One region of the Mycobacterium montefiorense genome, then DNA from elsewhere that is predicted to be linked to it. Evidence: riboswitches for the same ligand, from Rfam matches in the RefSeq annotation. Region 1 holds a riboswitch; the other holds the start of a gene.
The links. A riboswitch is a leader RNA that binds a small molecule or an ion and turns the genes downstream of it on or off. The one in region 1 is predicted to bind cobalamin.
Positions count from the first base shown of each region.

Region 2: linked by a shared signal. The riboswitch ahead of metE (5-methyltetrahydropteroyltriglutamate--homocysteine S-methyltransferase) and the one ahead of H7K34_RS16025 ((2Fe-2S)-binding protein) in region 1 are both predicted to bind cobalamin.

Region 1 covers NZ_JACKVL010000013.1:567,850-572,874, forward strand. Annotated here, with positions in the region: gene H7K34_RS16010 (limonene-1,2-epoxide hydrolase) at 1-101, opposite strand, end outside; gene H7K34_RS16015 (glycosyltransferase) at 152-1,318, shown strand; gene H7K34_RS16020 (DUF3046 domain-containing protein) at 1,342-1,536, shown strand; gene H7K34_RS16025 ((2Fe-2S)-binding protein) at 1,551-2,228, opposite strand; cobalamin riboswitch at 2,271-2,404, opposite strand; gene recA (recombinase RecA) at 2,566-3,606, shown strand; gene recX (recombination regulator RecX) at 3,572-4,093, shown strand; gene miaB (tRNA (N6-isopentenyl adenosine(37)-C2)-methylthiotransferase MiaB) at 4,138-5,025, shown strand, end outside.
Region 2 covers NZ_JACKVL010000007.1:161,591-166,615, forward strand. Annotated here, with positions in the region: gene H7K34_RS05415 (DUF3556 domain-containing protein) at 1-650, shown strand, start outside; gene metE (5-methyltetrahydropteroyltriglutamate--homocysteine S-methyltransferase) at 656-2,926, opposite strand; cobalamin riboswitch at 3,065-3,314, opposite strand; gene H7K34_RS05425 (NAD(P)H-binding protein) at 3,317-3,958, opposite strand; gene H7K34_RS05430 (TetR/AcrR family transcriptional regulator) at 3,998-4,558, opposite strand; gene H7K34_RS05435 (TrpB-like pyridoxal phosphate-dependent enzyme) at 4,638-5,025, opposite strand, start outside.

The DNA of each region.
Region 1 (5,025 bases):
AATGAGGCATCCGCGGTTTCGTAGTCCGCATCCATTAAGGCGTTCAGAAAAGTCTCGACCGTGCGCGTGTTCGCGACGGCTGTTCCGGTCAGCTCGGTCATGGTGCCAGCGTAGGGCGCGTGCCGGTCGGCCGCTGTGGCAGGGTAAGGCGGTGCGAGTCGCCGTGGTCGCCGGGCCGGATCCTGGGCACGCGTTTCCCGCGATCGCGCTGTGTCAGCGTTTCCGGGACGCGGGCGACGAAGCCACCCTGTTCACCGGCGAGGAATGGATCCAAGCCGCCCGCGACGTGGGCATCGCGGCTGTCGCACTCGACGGGCTCGCGGCGACCGATGAAGACCTCGACGCCGGGGCCCGAATCCACCGGCGCGCGGCGCGGATGGCGGTGCTCAACGTGCCGGCGCTGCGCGACCTGGCACCCGACCTGGTGGTGTCCGACGTGATCACCGCCGGCGGCGGCATGGCCGCCGAGCTACTGGACATCCCGTGGATCGAGCTGAACCCGCATCCGCTGTATCTGCCGTCGAAGGGGTTGCCGCCGATCGGCAGCGGGCTAGCCCCGGCGACCGGCATTCGCGGCCGGCTGCGTGATGCCGCGATGCGGGCGATGACGGCGCGTTCCGTGCGCGCGGGCCAGCAGCAACGTGAGAGATCCCGCGTCGAGATCGGGTTGCCGGCGCGCGATCGGGGGCCGCTGCGGCGGCTGATCGCCACACTGCCCGCGCTGGAGGTTTCCCGGCCGGACTGGCCGGCCGAGGCCGTCGTGGTCGGGCCGCTGCACTTCGAGCCGACCGATCAGATCCTCGAGGTCCCGGCCGGCTCGGGGCCGGTGGTTGTGGTCGCGCCGTCGACCGCATTGATCGGCACCGAGGGTCTCGCCGAGGTTGCGCTGGCGTGCTTGACGCCGGGCGAGACGCTGCCGGCGGGATCGCGTCTGTTGGTGTCGCGGCTGGACGGACCGGAGCTGACGGTGCCGTCGTGGGCGGTGGTCGGGCTGGGACGCCAGGACGAGCTGTTGGCGCATGCCGATGTGGTGATCTGTGGCGGCGGCCATGGAATGGTGGCCAAAACGCTGCTGGCCGGGGTGCCGCTGGTGGTGGTGCCCGGCGGCGGCGACCAGTGGGAGATCGCCAATCGGGTGATGCGCCAGGGGAGCGCGCGGCTGATCCGGCCGTTGACGGCCGACGCGTTGGTCCAGGCGGTCAGCGAAGTGTTGTCGGCACCCCGCTACCGCGAGGCCGCACGCACGGCCGCGGCCGGCATCCACCGCGTCGCCGACCCGGTGCGGATATGCCACCGAGCGCTGGCGCTCGCGGGATGACTGCGATCGGTATGTTGGCTGGCGTGCGGCTGACGGAGTTCAACGAGCGGGTGGTGCTGCGGTTCGGCACCGCGTACGGCGCTTCGGTGCTGGTAGACCACGTGCTGCCCGGTTTTGACGGCCGAACCGCGTCGCAGGCGATCGAAGACGGCGTCGAACCTCGCGATGTCTGGCGGGCGTTGTGCGTCGACTTCGATGTGCCCCGCGAGCAGTGGTGAGCTTTTTCGCATACTCATCTCCGGCTTGATCGTGGTGCCTGGCGAAAGACGCAGTCGCCGCACACTGCTCGCCCCGGGAGGCGATAGAACAGGCAGCAGCTGTTGCGCTTGAAGCCCAGATGCGAGCCGCTGATAGCACCGGATCCGGACAGCACGCCGGTGTCCAGCAGGGAACCGGTGATCTCGACAATCCGTGCGCGCAGGTCGGGCCGGGCCACGAGCAGCGCCCGCGACGCGCCGACGAGTGCGGACGCGATATTGCCTGCCAGCAGGACAGGCGCCAGCTTGACCCGCAGACCTGCCTCGAACGGCTGCATATGTTGTTGCACCACAACGCCGTACAACAACTCCGCGGAGATTTCCGGCACCGCTGTTCCGATGGGTTCGGGCATGCGCAGCGGCGCCCCGTCGTCGGCACGTTGCAGGTCGTCGAGGTCTGGAACAACGTCGTGGGCCAAAGCGCATGCCAGCACCGGTGACCACAGCCGGGTGGCATGGCCGAGATGAACCAGCGAGGCGCCGATCCGTAGGTCAGTCGTGTGGTAGTGCTGCGCGGTGGTGTCGATCAAACCGGTGAAGCCGTCGGCGTAGTCCTGTCGGACCGGATGCCACCCTGCTCCGGTGCCGCCCACCGTGAGCGCGAAAAATCCTTTGTAGGAAGATATTTGGGCAAGCTCGCAGGAGATATCCATGCGTGCGCGCCACCCTCTCTGGGGAGGTCCGCCCCAGCGTCTAGTGAGGAAGCGCCGACGGTGAGTATCTGGCTCTCGGGTCGCAATGCGACGCCCGATCACAGTGGCGGGACCGCACCGGATTCGCACCGGTTTCCTCAGCTTTTTCCTGCAGGCCCGTCGACGCCCTTTCGGTAGCCGATGTTGCCACACGCGCGGCGTGTCGAACTTGAATCGAACAGGTGTTCGGCTACTGTGGTGATCGTTCGGAGATGTCGACTTGTCGGTGGCCATCTCTAATGTCTCGCCCAACCGACCGAAACCGGTCATCGAACACATCGACTATAGGAGAGGCACCATGGCGCAAGCCCCCGACCGCGAGAAGGCTCTCGAGCTGGCGATGGCCCAGATCGAGAAGAGCTACGGCAAAGGCTCGGTGATGCGTCTCGGCGAAGAGACACGTCAACCGATCTCGATCATTCCGACTGGATCCATCGCGCTGGACGTGGCCTTGGGCATCGGCGGCCTGCCGCGCGGCCGGGTCGTGGAGATCTACGGCCCGGAGTCCTCGGGTAAGACCACCGTCGCCCTGCACGCGGTGGCCAACGCTCAGGCCGCCGGCGGCGTCGCGGCGTTCATTGACGCCGAGCACGCCCTGGACCCGGACTACGCCAAGAAGCTCGGCGTCGACACCGATTCCCTGCTGGTCAGCCAGCCCGACACCGGTGAGCAGGCCCTTGAGATCGCCGACATGCTGATCCGCTCCGGCGCACTCGACATCCTGGTCATCGACTCGGTGGCCGCGCTGGTGCCGCGTGCGGAACTGGAAGGCGAGATGGGTGACAGCCACGTCGGGCTGCAAGCCCGGCTGATGAGTCAGGCGTTGCGGAAAATGACTGGCGCGCTGAATAATTCGGGAACCACGGCGATCTTCATCAACCAGCTCCGCGAGAAGATCGGGGTGATGTTCGGCAGTCCGGAAACCACCACGGGTGGAAAGGCCTTGAAGTTCTACGCATCGGTGCGCCTGGATGTGCGCCGGATCGAGACGCTCAAGGACGGCACCGACGCGGTCGGTAACCGCACCAGGGTCAAGGTGGTCAAGAACAAGGTGGCACCGCCGTTCAAGCAGGCCGAGTTCGACATTCTCTACGGTCGGGGCATCAGCCGGGAAGGCTCGCTGATCGACATGGGCGTGGACCAGGGCTTCGTCCGCAAGTCCGGTTCCTGGTTCACCTACGAGGGCGAACAGCTCGGCCAGGGTAAGGAGAACGTCCGCAACTTCTTGATGGAGAACGGCGATATCGCCAACGAGATCGAGAAGAAGATCAAGGAAAAGATGGGCATCGGTGCGGTGGTGACCGATGACGACGTCCTCCCCGCCCCCGTCGATTTCTGAGCCTGCCCGCGAAGAGCAGGCGCGGGCGTTGTGCCTGCGCCTGCTCACCGCGAGGGCGCGCACCAGGGCCGAGTTGTCCGGCCAGCTCGCGAAACGCGGATACCCCGGCGACGTCAGTGCCCGGGTGCTCGATCGGCTGGCCGCTGTCGGGTTGGTGAATGACCGGGACTTCGCCGAACAGTGGGTGCAGTCCCGGCACGCCAGGGTGGGAAAGAGCAAGCACGCCTTGGCCGCCGAGCTGCACACCAAAGGTGTCGACAAAGAGGTCATCACCACGGTGCTGGCCGGGATCGACGCCGGTGCAGAGCGAGGCCGGGCCGAAGAACTGGTACAGGCCAAGCTACGACGGGAGACGCTGAGCGGGGACGACGCGCGGATCACTCGACGGCTGGTGGGGATGCTGGCGCGCCGTGGCTATAGCCAGAACCTGGCCTGCGAGGTCGTCCTCGCCGAGCTGAACGCCGAACGAGAACGCCGCCGGGTCTAGCTGCGGGTTAATGCCCTCGGCCCCGGTCGCCGTAGCATGGCCCCGTGACTTCGACAGTGGCGCCAGACGCCGCGAGCCTCTCCGGGGCCGTGGCTGGGTCGGCGCGCACCTATCAAGTTCGCACTTATGGCTGCCAAATGAACGTCCACGACTCCGAGCGGCTCGCGGGCCTGCTCGAGGCGGCCGGTTACATCCGCGCCGCCGAGGGCGCCGACGCGGACGTGGTGGTCTTCAACACCTGCGCGGTGCGCGAAAACGCCGACAACAAGCTGTACGGCAACATCAGCCACCTGGCCCCGCGCAAACGCGACAACCCGGACATGCAGATCGCCGTGGGTGGCTGTCTGGCCCAAAAGGACCGAGACTCCTTGTTACGCAAGGCCCCATGGGTCGACGTCGTGTTCGGTACGCACAACATCGGGTCGCTGCCCACGCTGCTGGACCGGGCCCGGCACAACAAAGTCGCCCAGGTGGAAATCGTCGAGGCGCTGCAGGAGTTTCCGTCGTCGCTGCCGAGCGCTCGCGAATCCGCCTACGCTGCCTGGGTTTCCATCTCCGTCGGCTGCAACAACAGCTGCACGTTCTGCATCGTCCCGTCGCTGCGCGGCAAGGAGGTCGACCGCAGCCCGGCCGATATCCTGGCCGAGGTTGAATCGCTGGTGGACGACGGGGTACTGGAAGTCACCCTGCTGGGCCAGAACGTCAACGCCTACGGTGTATCGTTCGCCGACCCGGCATTGCCCCGCAACCGCGGCGCGTTCGCCGAGCTGCTGCGGGCCTGCGGAGCTATCGACGGGCTGGAACGCGTGCGATTCACCTCGCCGCACCCGGCCGAATTCACCGACGACGTCATCGAGGCAATGGCGCAGACACCCAATGTCTGTCCCGCCCTGCATATGCCGCTGCAGTCCGGATCCGACCGGATGCTGCGG
Region 2 (5,025 bases), on a different contig from region 1:
ACCTGAAAAACCCTGTCCCGGTGGGGATTTTCATCGCGTTCATTGCCGGGATCGTGATCGCGGGCAACCTGTTTCCGCGCAAGATCTCGTTCCTGCCCGGCATGCGGTACTACGCCGGCAATTGGGACACCACGCTGTGGTGCATCAAGGGATCAGCGGATAAGAAGATCAACCACAACATCGTCTCGATCGCCAGCATGCCCGCTGCCCAGCTGGAGAAGGTGTACGGCAAAGAGCGCGCCCAGATCCCGATGTATCTCGGATATGCGTTCCGCGCCATGAACACTCACGGCCGCGCGCTGTTCACACTCGCGCATCGCGCGATGGCCGACGGCAACGAGGACGACTACGTCATCACCGACGGGGAGCGGATCTGCAGCACCGCGATCGGATGGAATTTCGGCGACGGCCATATGCACAACGAGCAGTTGATCGCCGCGATGCAGCAGCGCTGCGGCTTCCTGCCTGGCGAAGTGCGGGTCGTGCTACTCGACGCTCAGCCGATCCACCGCCAGACCCAGTCCTATCGGCTGGTGGACGCCGCGACAGGCGAGTTCGAGCGCGGCATCGTCAAAGTCTCGGACATGGTCACCCGGCAGCCCTGGGCCGACGATGTGCCGGTCCAGGTGCTGTCCGAGCAAGCGGAGTAAACCGCTTAGACCCCCGCGCGGACTTCCTGCGCGGCGGCAACCATGTTCTGCAGCGAGGCGTTCACCTCGTCGGTGTTGCGCGTCTTCAACCCGCAGTCGGGGTTGACCCACAGCCGCTCCGCCGGAACGGCCCGCAGCGCCGCCCGCAGCGACTCGGCCATCTCGCCGGTGCTCGGCACCCGCGGCGAGTGGATGTCGTAGACGCCCGGGCCAACACTGTTGGCGAAGCCGACCGAGTTCAGGTCGTCCAGCACCTCCATGTGTGAGCGAGCCGCCTCGATCGACGTGACATCGGCGTCCAGGTCCGCGATGGCTCCGATCACCTCGCCGAACTCCGAATAGCACAGGTGCGTGTGGATCTGGGTCGAGTCATCGACGCCGGAAGTGGCCAGCCGGAACGACCCGACCGCCCAGCTCAGGTACTCGTCCTGATCAGCGCGACGCAGTGGCAGCAGCTCGCGCAGTGCGGGCTCGTCGACCTGGATCACCGCGATGCCGGCGGACTGCAGATCCACCGTCTCGTCGCGGATGTCCAGCGCCACCTGGTTGGCGGTGTCGGCCAACGGCTGGTCGTCGCGGACGAACGACCAGGCCAGGATCGTGACCGGGCCGGTCAGCATGCCCTTGACCGGCTTTTCGGTCAGGGACTGCGCGTACTTGGCCCATTCCACCGTCATCGGCTGCTCGCGGATCACGTCACCGAAAAGGACCGGCGGCCGCACGCAGCGGCTGCCGTAGGACTGCACCCAGCCGTTCTTGGTGGCGAAGAATCCGTCCAGCTGCTCGGCGAAGTACTGCACCATGTCGTTGCGCTCCGGCTCGCCGTGCACCAGCACATCGATGCCGAGGCCTTCCTGCAGCTTGATGACGTCGGAGATCTCCTGCTTCATCCTGCGGTCGTATTCGGCCTCGTCGATCTCACCGGCGACCAGCGCGGCGCGGGCCTTGCGGATCTCTACGGTCTGCGGGAACGAGCCGATCGTGGTGGTCGGCAGCGGCGGCAGGTGCAGCCGCTCTTCCTGGCTGGTGCGCCGCTGCGCGGCGTCGCCGCGGTGCGTACCGGACGTCACGATCGAGTCGATGCGAGCCCGGAGCTTGTCATTGTGCAGCCGCGGATCCTTCTTCCGGGAGGCCGCCGCGGCGTTGGAGGCCTCGATCTCCTCGGCGACCGCGTCGCGGCCCTCATGCAGCGCTCGGGACAGCGCCACCACCTCGGCGACCTTCTCCTGACCGAACGCCAGCCAACTGCGCAGCGCGTCGTCGAGGCCGGTCTCCGGTTCCAGCGAGTACGGCACGTGCAGCGTCGAGCACGACGTCGAGACGGCGACGTTGGCCGCCGAACCCAGTAGCGTCGCCAGCTTGCTCAGCGCCGCCTGCAAATCGGTGCGCCAGATGTTGCGTCCATCGACGACACCGGCCACCAGTGTCTTGTTGGCCAGCTCGGGCACCGCGGCGATCGCGGTGTCGGCACCGTAAACCAGGTCGACGCCGATCGCCTCGACGGGTGTGCGGGCCAGCGCTCCCAATGAGTCGCCGGGATCACCGAAGTAGGTGGCGACGTAAATGGCGGGCCGGTTGCTCACCTTGCCCAGCGCGTTGTACACGGCTTTGGCCAGCGCGGGGGCATCGGGGGAGATGTCGGTGACCAGAGCCGGCTCGTCGATCTGTACCCACTGCGCGCCGTTGTCGGCCAGCAGCGACAGCAGCTCGGAGTAAATCGGTAGCAGCTCCTGCAGCCGCTCGATCGGCGCGCCGCCACCGTTGACGCCCTTGCTCAGCAACAGGAAGGTGACCGGGCCGATCACGACTGGACGCGCTGGAATTCCCTGCCCTTGAGCCTCTTTGAGCTCGGAGAGCACCTTGTCCGGATTCAGCGAGAACTTCGTCGCAGGCTCGATCTCGGGAACGATGTAGTGGTAGTTGGTGTCGAACCACTTGGTCATTTCCAGCGGCGCGACGTCTTTGTTGCCGCGCGCCGCGGCGAAGTAGCGGTCCAGCTCGTCGGGAACCTGCGCGGCGCGAGCCGGCAATGCGCCCAGCATGACCGCGGTGTCGAGCATCTGGTCGTAGTAGGAGAAGGTGTTCACCGGCACCGAGTCCAGGCCCGCGTCGGCCAGGCGCTTCCAGGTGTCGCGCCGCAAGGTGGCGGCAATGTTTTCGAGGTCGGCTCGGCTGGTGCGTCCTGCCCAGTAGCCCTCGGTCGCGCGTTTGAGTTCCCGTTTCGGGCCGATGCGCGGAGAGCCGACAACTGTCGCTGTGAATGCTTGAGGGGTCACGATATTCGTCCTTCAATCGGCGTGGAGGTCACCGCCGGCGGACATGCAGCCGATCCGGTAGCGGTGCGCACCCTGTGCACGTATCGCAACGGCTGCAGCCTAGCGCCCATTCCACGAGGCGATGAGCCGCCGGGCGCGGCGCGCCCGGCACAGCTGGCAGGTCTCCGGACTTGCAGGCGCGCACCGGGTGGTGCTCCTAGTGGCCGTCGCTTCCCAGTCGTAAGACCAGTGCTTGCCAGAAACTCTGACGGCGGTCGTTCCTGCATACCGTTGCGGGACAGTCCCGGATTCTCACCGGGTTCCCTCTTACGAAGCGTTACTCACGTTGCTTCGTTCGATGCCGGCGCCGCGGGTGCGGCGCAAGCAGACCAGCTGCGAGGAGTAGTTTAGTCAGCCCGCCAACGCCACTGCGATCGGGATGTCCCCGTTGTTGAATTCGATGGTCCGCCGCAGGGTCGAATCGTTGGCAAGGGCGGCAGCCACCACGAGCGCGACATCGGCGCGGGATACCTCGCCCTTGCCCTGGCCGGCGACGATGCGACCGGTCGCCGGCTCCAGGGTGAGCCTGCCGGGACCCAACACCGTCCAGTCCAGTTCGCTGGCCCGCAAGTGGGCATCGGCGGCGGCCTTGGCCTCCGCGTAGGCGAAGAACGGATCGCCCTGCGGCACGCCGTGATCCGGCCCCGCGCCGAAGTACGACACCATCACGAACCGGTTGATGCCCGCCTGCCCGGCGGCGTCGATCACCCGGATTGCGGCATCACGGTCGACGGCATACGTTCGCGCCGGATCGCCGCCGCCCGCTCCGGCCGCGAAGACGACGGCGTCGTGCCCGGTCAACAGATCGGCCAGGGCATTCGTATCGAGCTGCTCGATGTCGGCCACCACCGGTTTGGCGCCGGTGGCGGCGACCTCGTCGGAATGGTCGGGATTGCGGAAGACCGAACTGACCTCGTCGCCGCGTTCGGTCAGGATGCGGGCGAGCTGCAGCGCAACCTTGCCGTGGCCGCCGATGACGAGGATTCGAGCCATACCCCGACCGTACGCGTCAGAACCCCCGCGGCGGCCCGGTCAGCTGCTCCGCAGTCCCTCGATTGCGAGGCCCATTATCCGTTTGGCTTGCCGCTTTCCCTCTGCTCCGTCTGCGACCCGCCACAGAAAACCCATCAGCAGCAGAACATCTGCGGGATCGAGGTCCGGCCGAAGGGACCCGTCGGTAATGCAGGCATCGACCAGCTGGCCGACTGCAGCGACAACCGGGGTATACGTTTCGTCGATCGCGTCCTGTAGCGCTGCACTGTGCAGTGCGTCGCCCAGACCGTGTTTGAGGCGAACGTAATCTGCCAATTTCTGGAACCACAAACGCAACGCATCCAACGGCGGGTGAGCCTGCAGCAACTTGGGCACCGAACCCACAAGTCGCTGGACGTCGTGACGGTATACCGCGAGGATCAACGCTTCCCGGGTGGGGAAATGGCGATACAGCGTTCCCGCACCGACGCCTGCTCGTTTGGCGATCTCATTGAGCGAGGTCGTTCCCGACGCGGCGAAGGCGTCGTGCGCAACTTCAATGATGTGCTCTCGATTGCGCAGGGCGTCGGCGCGGATCCCGGCGACAGCGTCGTCTGCCACGGACCGATACCTCCTTGGTCAAGGACACTCTCTGTTGCAGACCGAGCATAGGTGGAGACCGTCTCGGGTAAGACCGCAATCAGTCGTCGGACAGCCGGTCGTGGAAGTAATCGTCATAGGCCGCCAAGTCGAGTAGGCCATGCCCCGAGTAGTTGAACAAGATGACGGGTTCCTGCTGCGCGCGCCGCGCTGCCAGCGCTGCTTCGATCACGCCTTTGATGGCGTGCGCGGTCTCCGGTGCCGGGACCATGCCCTCGGTGCGTGCGAACCTCACGGCGGCTTCGAGCACGGACCGCTGCGGGTACGCAACGGCCTCGATCCACTGGTGTTGCAAGAGATTTGACAGGATCGGCGCGGCGCCGTGATAGCGCAGTCCTCCGGCGTGGGTAGCGGGGGGCACAAATTCGCGCCCGATCGTGTACATCCACATCCGCGGTGTCAGACCCGCGGTGTCGCCGGATTCGTAC